3 regions of the Arthrobacter sp. PvP103 genome follow, and region 1 is predicted to be linked to each of the others. Evidence: riboswitches for the same ligand, from Rfam matches in the RefSeq annotation. Region 1 holds a riboswitch; each other region holds the start of a gene.
The links. A riboswitch is a leader RNA that binds a small molecule or an ion and turns the genes downstream of it on or off. The one in region 1 is predicted to bind S-adenosylmethionine.

Region 1 (4,505 bases):
GGGCTAGATGGTTACTGCCCCGGAGGCGGTTTCGAACGTAACGGAGAGGATTCCCGGCGTCCCCTTCGGGGCGACCCATTCAACGGCCACATCCTCCAAGGGCTTCTCGACCGGTTGCCCGAGCCATTCCGTGACGCGCTCGGCCGAGCCGGCGATGGTGAGGCTGGACATCTTGACGTTGCTCGGGTAGGCGTTGGACGGGTGAAGCTCCGGGTCGCCTTCCCACTTGAGCATGTAGGGTACCTGCGGGTCTGCAATGAGGCCCAGGATACCGATCTGCTTCCAGACGAGTTCGCGGCCGTCCGGGAACTTGCGGTTGCCGTTGACAGCCGAGCGGCCGAGGCGTTCTTCGAACGGTGCCAGGTCGTCCACTTCGACGCACCAGCCCATCCAGCCGCCGCCAGCTGCGGAGCGTGCCCGGACAGCCTGCCCGAACGGAGCCTTGTCGGATGCCGGGTGGTCAAGGACCTCCACGACCTCCAAATACTTGTGCCCGGCGAGCGGGATAATCATGTTGCGGGTGCCAAATCGGGGGTGTACCCCGCCCTTAACGGCTTCGACGCCGAGGGCGGTTGCAATACGTTCGGTGGTGGCAGCCAAGCCATCTTGTTCACAGGCGTAAGAGACGTGATCCATGCGCATGCCCTCATCTTGGCACTTTGTGATGGAGCTCTCAGCTAAGGGTATGCTTACCGAGATGGGATGTCATGGCGGAGGGCCCTGAAGCCCACGAAAATCATGCGGCCGACGTCCTTCGTCACAAACCTGTTCAGACGGATTGCTCCGTTTCTACACTGGGTCAAGGTCATGAGCGCCAGCATCGAGCCCCGGCTTGCTGGCCGGCAACCCTCGTTCCGCGGTGGGGTGCCCCGGGTGAGGACCTGGCCTCCGGCAATCGCCGGTCGGCAAGCGCGGCACCAGAACCGGCCCGGCATACCGTGCGTCCGCCTGTGGTGCCTTTCTTTAGAAGGAGTCTTCAATGTCCAATGCCTGGTCTTTCGAAACCCGCCAGATCCACGCAGGGCAGGAGCCGGACAGCGCCACCGGCGCCAGGGCCCTCCCCATCTACCAGACGACGTCGTTCGTGTTCCCGAGCGCCGAGAGCGCTGCCAACCGCTTTGCGCTGGCCGAACTGGCGCCCATCTACACGCGCATCGGCAATCCCACCCAGGACGCAGTGGAGCAGCGCGTGGCCAGCCTTGAGGGCGGCCTGGCGGCGCTGCTGCTCAGTTCGGGGCAGGCGGCCGAAACATTCGCCATCCTCAATGTCGCCGAAGCCGGTGATCACGTGGTGGCCAGCCCCAGCCTCTATGGCGGCACCTACAACCTGCTGGCCCACACCCTGAAGAAGTTCGGCATCTCCGTGACCTTCGTCGAGGACCCGGACAACCTCCAGCAATGGAAGGACGCAGTCCGGCCAAACACCAAGCTTTTCTTTGCCGAAGTGGTGTCCAACCCGCGCCAGGATGTCCTGGACATCGAAGGCGTTTCCGGCGTTGCCCACGAGGCGGGTGTCCCGCTGATCGTGGACAATACACTGTCCACGCCCTACCTCATCCGGCCGCTGGAATGGGGTGCCGACATTGTGGTCCACTCGGCAACGAAGTACCTTGGCGGGCACGGCAGCGCCATTGCCGGCGTGATCGTGGACTCGGGCAACTTTGATTTCGGCAAGGACCCGGAGAAGTTTCCCGGCTTCAACACCCCGGACCCCACCTACAACGGGCTTGTCTACGCGCGGGACCTCGGCGCCGGGGGCGCCCTGGGCGCGAACCTTTCCTACATCCTGAAAGCCCGCGTCCAGCTCCTGCGGGACCTCGGCTCGGCCGTTTCTCCGTTCAACGCCTTCCTTATCGCCCAGGGCCTGGAAACGCTGAGCCTGCGCGTTGAGCGCCACGTGGCCAACGCGGTGAGCGTCGCCGAATGGCTGGAGGCACGGGCCGACGTCGAATCCGTGGCCTACGCGGGGCTGCCGTCCAGCCCCTGGTACGAGCGCGGCCGCAAGTACGGACCCAAGGGCACCGGAGCCATCGTGTCCTTCAACATCGCTGGCGGGGCCGAGGCCGGCAAGCGGTTCGTGGACGCGCTGGAACTGCACTCGCATGTCGCAAACATCGGTGACGTGCGCTCGCTGGTCATCCACCCGGCGTCGACCACGCACAGCCAGCTGACGGCGGAACAGCAGGCGGTGGCAGGGGTCACGCCGGGCCTGGTCCGCCTCTCGGTGGGGCTGGAACACATCGATGACATCATCGCCGACCTCGACGCCGGTTTCCGCGCCGCCAAGGGCGACTGACGCATGTGACTCCCGGCGTCTCGACGCCGGGAGTCATATTGCTGTCACATTCTTCGCCATTGCGGGGACGCATTTCGTAGACTCTTTAAAGGTCATGAGTGCCAGCGACAGCCCCGGCTTGCTGGCCGGCAACCCTCCTTTCGCGGCGGGGTGCCCCGGGTGAAGACCTGGCCTGCCGGCCAGTTGGCGGCAGGCAAGCGCGAAGAAGAGGTCCTCAGATGACGATTGCCGTCACCCGCAGCGGTGTACCCGAAACATCCAGCCACAGCCTGTCAGCCCGTGACGTGAAAACCACCGCGGGCAAAACCGCAGGCACTGTCCCCGACGGTACCGTCAGGTTCCAGGGCATCGGCGGGCTTGACCTTGAAGCCGGCGGGCATCTGCCGGACGTCACACTCGCCTACGAGACGTGGGGCACGCTGAACGCGGACCGTTCCAACGCCGTGCTGGTGCAGCATGCCCTGACCGGCAGCACGCACGTTACCAGGGGAGCCAGTGACGAAGAAGGCTGGTGGGAGCAGCTTGCCGGGCCCGGCGCCCCGGTTGATACGGACCAGTACTTCGTGGTCTCCATCAACATCCTGGGCGGTTGCTACGGCTCCACCGGGCCTTCCACTCCCGCGCCGGACGGCAGGCCGTGGGGCTCGCGCTTCCCCCTGGTGACCCTGCGCGACACCACTGCGGCCGAGGCCCGGTTGGCGGACGCCCTTGGCATCGACAGCTGGTACGCCGTCCTGGGCGGATCCCTGGGTGGAGCCCGCGCCTTGGAATGGGCCGTTAGCTTCCCTGACCGGGTCCGGCGCTGTGCCGTCATTTCCATCGGGGCCAGCAGTACTGCCGAGCAGATCGCCTTTGCCCAGGCGCAGACCCTCGCCATCCGCCAGGACGTCAACTTCAACGGCGGTGATTACTACGGCGGCGCGGAGCCTGAGGCCGGCCTGGCCCTGGCGCGCAGGATCGCGCACATCACGTACCGCTCCGCAGACGAGCTGGAGGCCCGGTTCGGCCGGAGCGCCCAGGGCGGCGAAGCCCCGCTTCAGGCAGTCTCGCTGGGGGACCGCGGCCGTTACCAGGTGGAGAGCTACCTCGACCATCAGGGCACCAAGCTGGTCCGCCGCTTCGATGCCAACAGTTACATCGCCATCACGGAAGCGCTCATGAGCCACGACGTCGGCCGGGGACGCGGCCCGCTCAAGGACGCGCTGGCCCAGGCCAAGGCTGAGTTCTTCATCGCCGCCGTTAACACCGACCGGCTGTATTTTCCTGCACAGTCCCGCGAACTGGCGGCGGCACTGCCGGGCGACGTCCCGGTGCACGTCATCGAGGCGCCCATCGGCCACGACGGTTTCCTGACTGAAATCGGGCAGCTTAGCGCGCAGCTGAGGCAGAACTTTTTCGCCTAGCCCCTTGGCTCAATGTGCATTTATGCAGAGCTGTTCTGCAGAAAATGGCGTTGAGCCTGCGGCAATGTGAGTCCATACTCTAGGGGACCGGCGCGTTGGTGGTGCACATCACACGCGACCGCTACCGAATGGTCCACATGGTGTCGACGGAGACGCCGAAGGAGTTCACAATGAGCATGCAAAACTCCGCCGCAAGGCGCGCAGATGAGACTGACGTCAAAGCCTCAGGGCTGAAGAAAGTGGTGACGGCCTCAATGGCCGGCACCGTTGTTGAGTGGTATGAGTTCTTCCTCTACGCCTCAGCGGCCACCCTGGTTTTCGGCAAGATGTTCTTCCCCAACTCCGGCACTGAGCTGGACGGGATCATCGCCGCTTTCGTCACCTATGCAGTGGGCTTCGTTGCCCGCCCGATCGGCGGCATCGTTTTCGGCCACTTCGGTGACAAATTCGGCCGGAAGCAGCTGCTCCAGCTGAGCATCGTCCTGGTGGGTGTTTCCACCTTCGCCATGGGCTGCCTCCCCACATTCGCGCAGATTGGCTACTGGGCGCCGGCGCTCCTGGTGTTCCTGCGCTTCGTGCAGGGCTTCGCCGTCGGTGGTGAATGGGGCGGCGCCGTGCTGCTCGTGGCTGAGCACAGCCCCAGCAAGTCACGCGGCTTCTGGGCCAGCTGGCCGCAGTCCGCCGTGCCCATGGGCAACCTCCTGGCCACCGGCGTGCTGTTCACCCTCTCCTCTACGCTGTCCTCCGCCGACTTCCTCGGCTGGGGCTGGCGCGTCGCCTTCTGGCTGTCCGCGGTGATCGTGATC
Region 2 (4,505 bases), 1.8 Mb from region 1:
ATCCCAGCAGCGTATTGAGTCCGTAGACGCGGTGGCCGGAGTCGATGGCCTGCTGCACCACCTCACGCGAGAGCCCGATCAGCTCCAGGGCGTCCACGCTCAGGACGAACTTAACCGCGGGATCAGCCGCGGCCTCGGCGACGTCCCTGGCGCGCAGGTGCGCCGTGCCGATCAGGAAGTCTCCGCTGCCGCCGCCCATGGCACTAGAAGTCCAGCAGGTTCCGGCGGAAGCCGCCGTCGCCATAGCTTGTCCGGAGCAGCCCGCGGCGTCGCAGCACCGGGGCCAGCCGGTCCAGCACACCATGAACGGTGGCCGGATCAACGAAACCCGAGAACAGGAAGCCGTCCCCGCCCACCTGCACGCCGGTTTCTTCGACGTAGTCGGCAATTTCCTCGGCCGTGCCGATGATGCTGTCCCCGGCGCCGCCGCTGCGGGCCTGCAGGAGCTGGCGCAGCGTGGACCCGGGAGGACCCGCCTTGGCGAAATGATCCAGGGTGCCCTGGTTGCTGTTCGTGGTGAGCTCGGGGAGCGGGGCGTCGAGGTCGAACTGCTGGAAGTCGATCACGGAGAGGTAGGAGATGGAGTTCAGCTGGCTGTCGATGTCGCGCTGCGTGAGCTGGCGGCGCTGCTCCCGGAGCTCGTCCGCTTCGGCGCGGGAGCCCACCACGGTGGGTTTGAGGACAAACAGCACCTTGACGTCGTCGGGGTCCCGCCCCGCCGCGGCCGCCTCGGCCCGGATCGAATCACGGTAGGCCCTCATGCCGTCTGCGCCCCTGGCGAGGGCAATTGCGACGTCCGCGTTGCCGCCCGCGAAAGCCTTGCCCCGCGGGGACGCCCCAGCCTGCACCAGCACCGGTTCCTCAGGCAGCGGCGCGGTGTTGAGCGGGCCCCGGACCTTGAAGAATTGGCCGTCGTGGTTGATCGGATGGACCTTCGTATGGTCGGCAAAGATGCCGGCGTCCGAATCCTCGACGATGGCGTCCGGCTCCCAGCTGCGCCAGAGCTTGCGCACCACGTCCACGAATTCCTCCGCCTTCTCATAGCGGAGGTCATGCTCGATCTGCTGGTCCAGCCCGTAGTTCTGCGCAGCAAGATCGCTGCCGGAGGTCACCACGTTCCAGCCCAGCTGGCCGCTGGAGAAATGCTGCAGCGTGGCCAGGAGCCGGGCAGCGGTGAACGGCGGGTAGAAGGACGCACTCACCGTGGGAACAATGCCCAGGTGTTCCGTGGCGGAGAGCAGGTAGGGCACCAGTGCCAGCGGATCGTGCTTCGGCGCAAAGGACGCCTGCGCCAGCGACACCTTGGCGCTTCCGCCGTACGTGTCCGGTACGGTGAGCGAGTCCTCGATGATGAAAAGGTCCAGCCCTGCCCGCTCGAATTCCCGCACGGCGTGCTGGTACAGGGCGGGTTTTTTCCAGTCGTACCCGATGCCATACCCGGGCGTACCCCACCCCTGGACGCCGAACCCGTGACCCACAAACCAACCGAAGTGCAGCATGGGACTGCCTGTATTCCGATTCGATTCATTCACGGCTGCCTGATTTCATCCGGCGTTACAGCGGTTCATCTCCCGTCATTATCCCCCCGGCAGGGTCTTTTGTAACTGCAGCCGGGGGTACCGCCGGGGCGGATGCGGGGCCGCGGTGCGGGCGTTCCCGTTACGGAAGATGACGACGACGGCGGTGCGGGCCGCCGTCGTAAGTGTTACGTTTTTGGGGAGTAATGAGAACCGGCGCCAAGCCCTGACTGGCCGGTCGGCAACCCTCCTTCCACGGCGGGGTGCCTCAGGTGAATACTCGGCATATCGATATTCGAATTGCAAGCGTGAGAGAAGGAGATCCGTCGTGTCCGACGCACCCGCACAGCTGGCCCCGGCAGCCGAACCAGCCGCCGCCGGCCAGGAACAACCGGCCCTGGCACTGCCGCAGGAAAGGCTGGCCTACCGGCTCATCACCGGCCCCGACGACCGCTCGTTCTGCGAGCGCATTTCCGCAGCACTGGCCGACGGCTATGTCCTGCACGGAGGCCCGGCGGCAACCTTCAACGGCACCAGCGTGATCGTTGCCCAGGCCGTGATCCTGCCCGAGGCAGTCGCCAGCTCCGACGCGGCGGTGGCAACTGCAGTGGACGAACTTGAGTTCGACGCCGATTTCCCGGGCGAAGGCTTCGAGGGCCACGCATGAGCTACGCCGGAGACCTGAGCCCGCAGGACGCCTGGGCCAAACTGGAGCAGGGCGCCGTCCTGGTGGATGTCCGCACTGAGGGCGAGTGGGCGCACATCGGCATCCCGGACACCAAAGCCACGGATAACGATCCCCTCTTTATCCAGTGGACCTTCCCCGGCGGCATCCCCAACCCGGATTTTGTCGACCAGCTGAAGCAGCAGGCCCCCGAGGACTCCGGCGTCGAACTGGTGTTCCTCTGCCGTTCCGGTGTCCGGTCCGTTGCCGCGGCCATTGCCGCCACCCGGGCCGGGTTCACCGCCTACAACGTCCTCGAAGGCTTCGAAGGCGAACCGGACCGTTACGGCGAACGCACCGTCAACGGCTGGAAGAACCGCGGCCTGCCCACCAATCTCGGAAAGAACTAAGTGACCTTCAATCCCGACGCCGCTGGCTGGAGCCCTGACACCCAGGCTGTCCGCGGCGGACTCGACCGCACCAATTTCCAGGAGACCGCCGAGCCGATCTTCCTCAACTCGGGGTTCGTCTACGAATCCGCGGCAGCTGCCGAGCGGGCATTCACCGGCGAGGACGAACGGTTTGTGTACTCCCGGTACGGCAACCCCTCCGTGGCCACCTTCCAGGAACGCCTCCGGCTGCTCGAGGGCACCGAAGCGTGCTTTGCGACGGCGTCCGGCATGTCCGCCGTCTTTACGGCACTGGGTGCCCTGCTGGCTGCCGGTGACCGGGTGGTTGCCGCCCGGTCGCTGTTCGGCTCCTGCTTTGTCATTTTGAACGAGATCCTGCCCCGGTGGGGCGTCGAAACGGTGTTCGTGGACGGCCCGGACCTGGAACAGTGGCGGACCGCTTTGGCGGAACCGACGACGGCGGTCTTCTTCGAGTCGCCGTCGAACCCGATGCAGGAGATCGTGGACATCGCCGCGGTCAGCGAACTGGCCCACGCTGCCGGGGCGACCGTCGTCGTCGACAATGTCTTTGCCACCCCCCTGCTGCAGCGCTGCGGGGAGCTCGGCGCGGATGTGGTGGTGTACTCCGGCACCAAGCACATTGACGGCCAGGGGCGGGTCCTTGGCGGCGCCATCCTGGGCACCAAGGAGTTCATCGAAGGCCCGGTCAAGCAGCTGATGCGCCACACCGGGCCGGCGCTTTCCGCCTTCAACGCCTGGGTGCTGACGAAGGGCCTGGAAACCATGGCGCTGCGCGTCAACCATTCCTCGGCCTCCGCGCTTCGCCTGGCCGAGTGGCTGGAAGGCCAGCCGGCGGTCAGCTGGGTCAAGTACCCGCTGCTGAAGTCCCACCCGCAGTATGAGCTGGCGGCCAAGCAGATGAAGGCCGGCGGTACCGTGCTCACGCTGGAGCTTCTGCCGTCGGCGGGCCGCACGGCGAAGGAAGCAGCCTTTGCCCTGCTGGACGCGCTGCGGATCATCGACATCTCCAACAACCTCGGCGATGCCAAGACGCTCATCACCCACCCGGCCACCACCACGCACCGTGCCATGGGGCCGGATGGCCGGGCCGCCATCGGGTTGAGCGACGGCGTGGTCCGCCTGTCGGTCGGACTCGAGGATGTTGACGACCTCATCCGCGACCTGGAGCAGGCGCTCAAACAGATCTGACCATCCCGCCCCTGATCAGCGCCAAGCTACGAAGGCCTTCCGCGCCGAACGTCAGGTGTCCAGCTCCCAGTGCAGGCGGATCGCTTCGGCTATCGGGGCGGCCGCAACGTCCACAGTGAAGGCGACTGGCGCGGTGCCGGTCTCTTCGATGACGGTGTCATGGTAGACGCGGCCGCATGCCGGGCACAGCGTGTAGAGGTCCTCATCCCCGGGCCACTCGGCCAGTCCGGCCGGGACAGGAGTGCCCTCGCCAAGGTGGACGGGCATGCCTTCGGAGTTGGCCTGGATCAGCCCTTCGTCGCTGACGGTGTTTCCGCAGACGCAGGTGATGGTGGTGACATCGTGGCCGGCGACTGTTGCGTATTCGGTTTCCATGGCGCGCTCCGGGGTAGTAGGAACCTGTTCAGGACTGGCGAACGCGCAGCAGCACCGGCGCCTTCTCGCGCGCGGTGACGGCTTCGGTCCGGCGCATGCTCACGTCCACCGCGTGGGCAACCACGGCGGCCAGCCCGGCGGCGGCCTCCGGGTTACCGGCAAGGCCTTCCTGCATGGCAAGCCGCTGCTGTTCCGAACCGGTCCCCCGGTCCAGGATCCTCCGCACGCCTTCCCAGGCCAGTTCCAGCTCGTCCTGTTCCGCCAGGACGGGCGCGACGTAGTCCACCAGCGCCTCCACGACTTCCTCGGCGGGAGCGGGGCGGAACGTGC
Region 3 (4,505 bases), 3.2 Mb from region 1:
TCCTCAGTGGTCACGGGGTCTTCCCAGCGCGTCAGGTGGCTCTCAAGTCCGGCGAACTCCGGCCCGACGGCGGGGCGGAAGTCCGGCTTGTGCACATCGCCGGCATGCATGATCCGGGAAAGCCGGTGGACCCACGGGACCGACGTATCCAGCTGGTTCCAGATCAGCCCCAGCACGCCTCCCGGACGGAGAATGCGGGACAGCTCGGTGCTGGCCAGGCGGGGATCGCACCAGTGCCATGCCTGGGCAACGGTGACGACGTCGAACGCGGAGTCCGGGAGCCCGGTGGCCTCCGCGGTGCCCTCGGTCGCAGGAACCCCCGGAAGGGCCAGCCGGAGTTGGGCGAGCATGTCCGGTGACGGATCCACTGCGGTGACAGCCAGGCCGCGCTGCACCAGCAAAGCGGTGTACTTTCCCGTCCCGGCGCCGATGTCAGCGGCGCTGGACGCGCCCGCTACCGTGCCGACGCTTCGTAGCAGCCAGTCCGCGGAATCGGCGGGATAGCCGGGACGGACCCGGTCATAGTGTTCGCCGCCGTCCTGGAAACTCCGGCCGAGCTCGTAGCGGCGCTGGTGGTGTAGTTTGGGGCCTCCCCGTGCCACGTGCAGTCTCCTTCGGGCAGGCTGGAATTCTTACCCCTCGAATTTACCGCACACGCCGCACCCTCAGTCTTCGGTGCAGGGCGCAGCGCCGGCGGTGCCTGGAGTGTTGGGTGCCCAGTCCGGGTAGCTGCGGGTGTCGTTGGCAGGCACCCAGCGGCCCGAGTCCACGACATAGTCCCAGCCCAGGCCGGTCCGGCGAAGTTCCTCGATCCCGGCAAGCAGGCGCTGGGCATCCTCCAAGCGGGAGCCGACGCCGAAGCTTGCCCGCAATGAGCCTGACGGCAGTCCCAGCCGCTTCAGCAGCGGGTGGGCGCAGAAGCGGCCGTCCCGGAGGCCCACGCCGTGTTCGGCGGACAGGTAGGCCGCGACGAGGCCGGCGTCGTAGCCGGCGACGGAGAAGTTGACCACCCCGATGGTGTCATCCGTGTCGCTGAAGATCTGGTGGACAGTGACGCCGTCGATCTTCCGCAGTCCCTCAACGAGGAAGGACCGGATGGCAGTCTCATGGGCGTGCCACAGTTCCTGGTCCAGGGCGCCGATAACCTGGGTGGCCCGGGCCAGGGTGGCGGCCCCGAGGACGTTCGGTGAGCCGCCTTCATGACGTGCCGGCCCGGTGGTCCAGCTAACGGAGTCCAGCCGGGCCTCACGTACGGCTCCGCCGCCTGCGAGGTGGGGCGTCCCGGCGTCGAGCCAGTCCGGCCGGCCCACGAGGACGCCGCTGCCAAACGGCGCGTACAGCTTGTGGCCTGAGAAGGCGAGGTAGTCGACGTCGTCCGCGGCGATGTCGATGCGGCGGTGCGGGGCCAGCTGCGCCGCGTCCACAACGATCCTTGCGCCGTGTTCGTGAGCCAGTGCGGCCAGCACGCGGATGGGGAGGATTTCGCCGGTGACGTTGGAGGCGCCCGTAACGGCCAGCAGGCTGATGTCACCGTGCCGGAGCTCGGAACGCAGGTTCTCCAGGGTGGCCCTAAGCGTCGGGGCGGCCACAACACTCCGGTGCGGGACGCCCTGCCAGGGGAGCAGGTTGGCGTGGTGTTCGATGTCGAGGTACAGCACTTCGCCGATGTGGCGGCCGTCGGCCACCGGCAGGCATCCGGCCAGCAGGTTCAGTGAGTCCGTGGTGTTCCGGGTGAAGATGACGGAATCGTCCGCCCTGCCGCCCACGAACCCGCGGACGATGTCCCGGGCATTTTCGTACACCGACGTGCTGATCTGCGAGGCATAGCCCGCGCCGCGGTGCACGCTGGCGTAGTACGGCAGGATCTCGTTGAGGTAGGCCGAGACAACGGACAGCGCCGGGGCCGATGCGCCGTAGTCCAGGTTCGCGTAGCGGACGTGGCCGCCCTGGATCAGCGGAGCCTGGATCTCCGCGCCGGTAACGGCGGAGAGGGGGCGCTGGGCGACGGTGAACCGCGGGTCCAGAAGGCCTGCAGTGGACGTGGTTGCGGTGTTTGCGGGGAAAGTGGCAGTAGTCATGGGGACCTCACTGTAAAGGGACCCCGCACTCCGGGGATCCGCGCTTGCCGGGTCCGTTCCGGACCGGCCTGGTCGTCACCCGGGGCACCCCACCGCGAATGGAGGGTTGCCGGCCAGCAAACCGGGGTTTAGCGCTGGCACTCGTGACCTGTTTCGAGATTAGGACATTCACCGCGCCGCGGGAAAGTCAGGGCGATTGTTAAGCTCTTTGTTACGCGCGGCGGAAGAAGGGGGCCGGCGCCGAATATAACGACGGCGGACACCCCCTAAGGAGGGCATCCGCCGTCGTTTATTCGGCACCCTGTTGATGTGCCTGCCGGGATGCGCCCGCGACGGAACCTCTTGGCTCCGGGCCCGACGCCGGGGGCGGGGCGCGCGTTAGAGGAGGTCGTCCAGTTCCGGGTTCAGCCGCTTGAGGACCTCTGAATGAAGGATTGAATTGGTGGCCAGGGCGTTGCCGCCGAAGGGGCCGTCCACTCCCTCAAGTGAGGTGAAGCGTCCGCCGGCTTCGGTGACGATCGGCACTAGCGCCGCCATGTCATACAGGTTCAGCTCCGGCTCGCAGGCGATGTCCACCGATCCCTCGGCCACCATGCAGTAGGACCAGAAGTCACCGTAGGCGCGGGTCCGCCAGACCTCTTCAGTGAGCCCCAGGAATTCGTCCAGGTTGCCGCGTTCCTTCCAGCCGCCCAGGCTCGAATAGGAGAGGGACGCGTCAGACAGCCTGGAGACGTTCGAAACCTTCAGCCGGGTGGCAGCCGCAAGCGACCGTCCCATGTAGGCACCCGCCCCCTTCGCGGCCCACCAGCGCTTGCCCAGGGCGGGCGCGCTGACCAGGCCCACCACCGGCTCGCCCTCATCCACGAGGGCGATCAGGGTAGCCCACACCGGCACGCCGCGGACGAAGTTCTTGGTGCCGTCGATCGGGTCGATGATCCAGCGGCGGGAACCATGCCCGGAACTGCCGAACTCTTCACCGAGGACGGCATCTCGCGGACGGGAACGGGAGAGCTGGCCGCGGATGGATTCTTCAGCGGCCTTGTCAGCATCCGTTACCGGCGTCAGATCCGGTTTGGTTTCAATCTGAAGGTCCAGCGCCTTGAAGCGGCTCATGGTCTGGGAGTCAACAGAGTCGGCCAGGACATGGGCGAGGCGCAGGTCATCGTTGTAGCTCGAAGCGGGTTGGGTCATGGTTCCAAACTACCGTCTCTGTGGCCGGCCGGCCGGGATGTCACGAAACGATGCCGAGTTCCTTGGCGTCCTGTGCTTCCATCCGGGGGTCTGTGCCGAGCAACCGACGCAGGGACGCCAGGCGCGCTGCACCGGACGGGCCCGCGTGTCCATGGGCCACCCAGGCGTCCACACCGCAGTTGACGGCGGAGGCATCGTGCTTGCAGCCGCGTTCGCAGGCATCCGTGCCGGGTTCCAGATCGGGGAACGAGCGCAGGATCCGGTCTGGATCCACGTGGGCAAGGCCGAAGGAGCGGATGCCGGGCGTATCAATGATCCAGCTTCCGGCGGGCGCGTCACTGATCCGCAGGGCAAGCGCCGACGACGACGTGTGCCGCCCCCGGCCGGTGACGGCGTTGACGCCTCCCGTGGCCCGCTCAGCACCCGTCAGGGCATTGACCATGGTGGACTTCCCTACGCCGGAATGCCCGAGCATCACGGTGACCTTGCCGTTGAGGTGCGCCCGCAGCTGCGAGACAGCGTCGCTGTCCAGGCGTGCCGAGAGTCCGTCATCGGAGCGTGCATCGATTCCGGAGGCCGCGGCGTCGGCTGTCCGGCTGATGATCACGGGGAAATCAAGGTGCCGGTAGTTGGACAGGAGCTCCGTGGGATCCTTGACGTCCGCTTTGGTGACCAGCAGCAACGGCTCAATCCCGGCGTCGTATGCCGCCACCAGGGCGCGGTCAATAAAGCCGGTGCGCGGTTCCGGATTGGCGGCGGCAACCACCACCACAAGCTGGTCAGCGTTCGCCACCACTGCCCGCTCGATGGGGTCCGTGTCATCGGCGCTGCGCCGCAGCAGCGTGCGGCGGTCCTGGATCTTCACGAGCCGCGCAAGCGTGTCCGGTGCCCCCGAAACATCTCCCACCAGGGACACGAAGTCCCCCGCGACCACGGGCGAACGGCGCAGTTCACGGGCGCGCGCGGCAATCACCGTGCGCTCGTTCCCGCTGTCCTCGCCCACCACCGCCGTATAGCGCCCGCGGTCCACCGTGATGATCCGGCCGGTCACGGCGTCGTCATGGCTGGGCCGGTCCTTGGTCCGGGGACGCGAGCCTTTCTTGTTGGGGCGGATCCGGATATCGGACTCGTCCCAGGAACCGGTGCTACGCCCCACGGGCCTGTTCCGTCTGCCGGCCCGGCTGTTGTGCCAGCATGGATTCCCAAAGTTGCGGAAAGTCCGGCATGGTCTTGGAC

Region 2: linked by a shared signal. The riboswitch ahead of JOE41_RS09655 (DUF1737 domain-containing protein) and the one ahead of JOE41_RS17620 (homoserine O-acetyltransferase) in region 1 are both predicted to bind S-adenosylmethionine.
Region 3: linked by a shared signal. The riboswitch ahead of JOE41_RS03285 (aminotransferase class V-fold PLP-dependent enzyme) and the one ahead of JOE41_RS17620 (homoserine O-acetyltransferase) in region 1 are both predicted to bind S-adenosylmethionine.

Annotation. Positions count from the first base shown of each region.
Region 1 is NZ_JAFIBQ010000001.1:3,863,506-3,868,010, forward strand. Features, by position in the region: gene JOE41_RS17610 (VOC family protein) at 4-642, opposite strand; SAM riboswitch class IV at 804-918, shown strand; gene JOE41_RS17615 (bifunctional o-acetylhomoserine/o-acetylserine sulfhydrylase) at 980-2,296, shown strand; SAM riboswitch class IV at 2,387-2,502, shown strand; gene JOE41_RS17620 (homoserine O-acetyltransferase) at 2,515-3,699, shown strand; gene JOE41_RS17625 (MFS transporter) at 3,870-4,505, shown strand, end outside.
Region 2 is NZ_JAFIBQ010000001.1:2,102,461-2,106,965, forward strand. Features, by position in the region: gene JOE41_RS09645 (aromatic amino acid ammonia-lyase) at 1-199, opposite strand, end outside; gene JOE41_RS09650 (NtaA/DmoA family FMN-dependent monooxygenase) at 204-1,499, opposite strand; SAM riboswitch class IV at 1,720-1,832, shown strand; gene JOE41_RS09655 (DUF1737 domain-containing protein) at 1,915-2,184, shown strand; gene JOE41_RS09660 (rhodanese-like domain-containing protein) at 2,181-2,591, shown strand; gene JOE41_RS09665 (O-succinylhomoserine sulfhydrylase) at 2,592-3,800, shown strand; gene JOE41_RS09670 (hypothetical protein) at 3,852-4,175, opposite strand; gene JOE41_RS09675 (glutamate--cysteine ligase) at 4,204-4,505, opposite strand, start outside.
Region 3 is NZ_JAFIBQ010000001.1:702,240-706,744, reverse strand. Features, by position in the region: gene JOE41_RS03290 (class I SAM-dependent methyltransferase) at 1-602, opposite strand, end outside; gene JOE41_RS03285 (aminotransferase class V-fold PLP-dependent enzyme) at 666-2,078, opposite strand; SAM riboswitch class IV at 2,114-2,227, opposite strand; gene hisN (histidinol-phosphatase) at 2,457-3,269, opposite strand; gene JOE41_RS03275 (ribosome small subunit-dependent GTPase A) at 3,310-4,425, opposite strand; gene aroA (3-phosphoshikimate 1-carboxyvinyltransferase) at 4,415-4,505, opposite strand, start outside.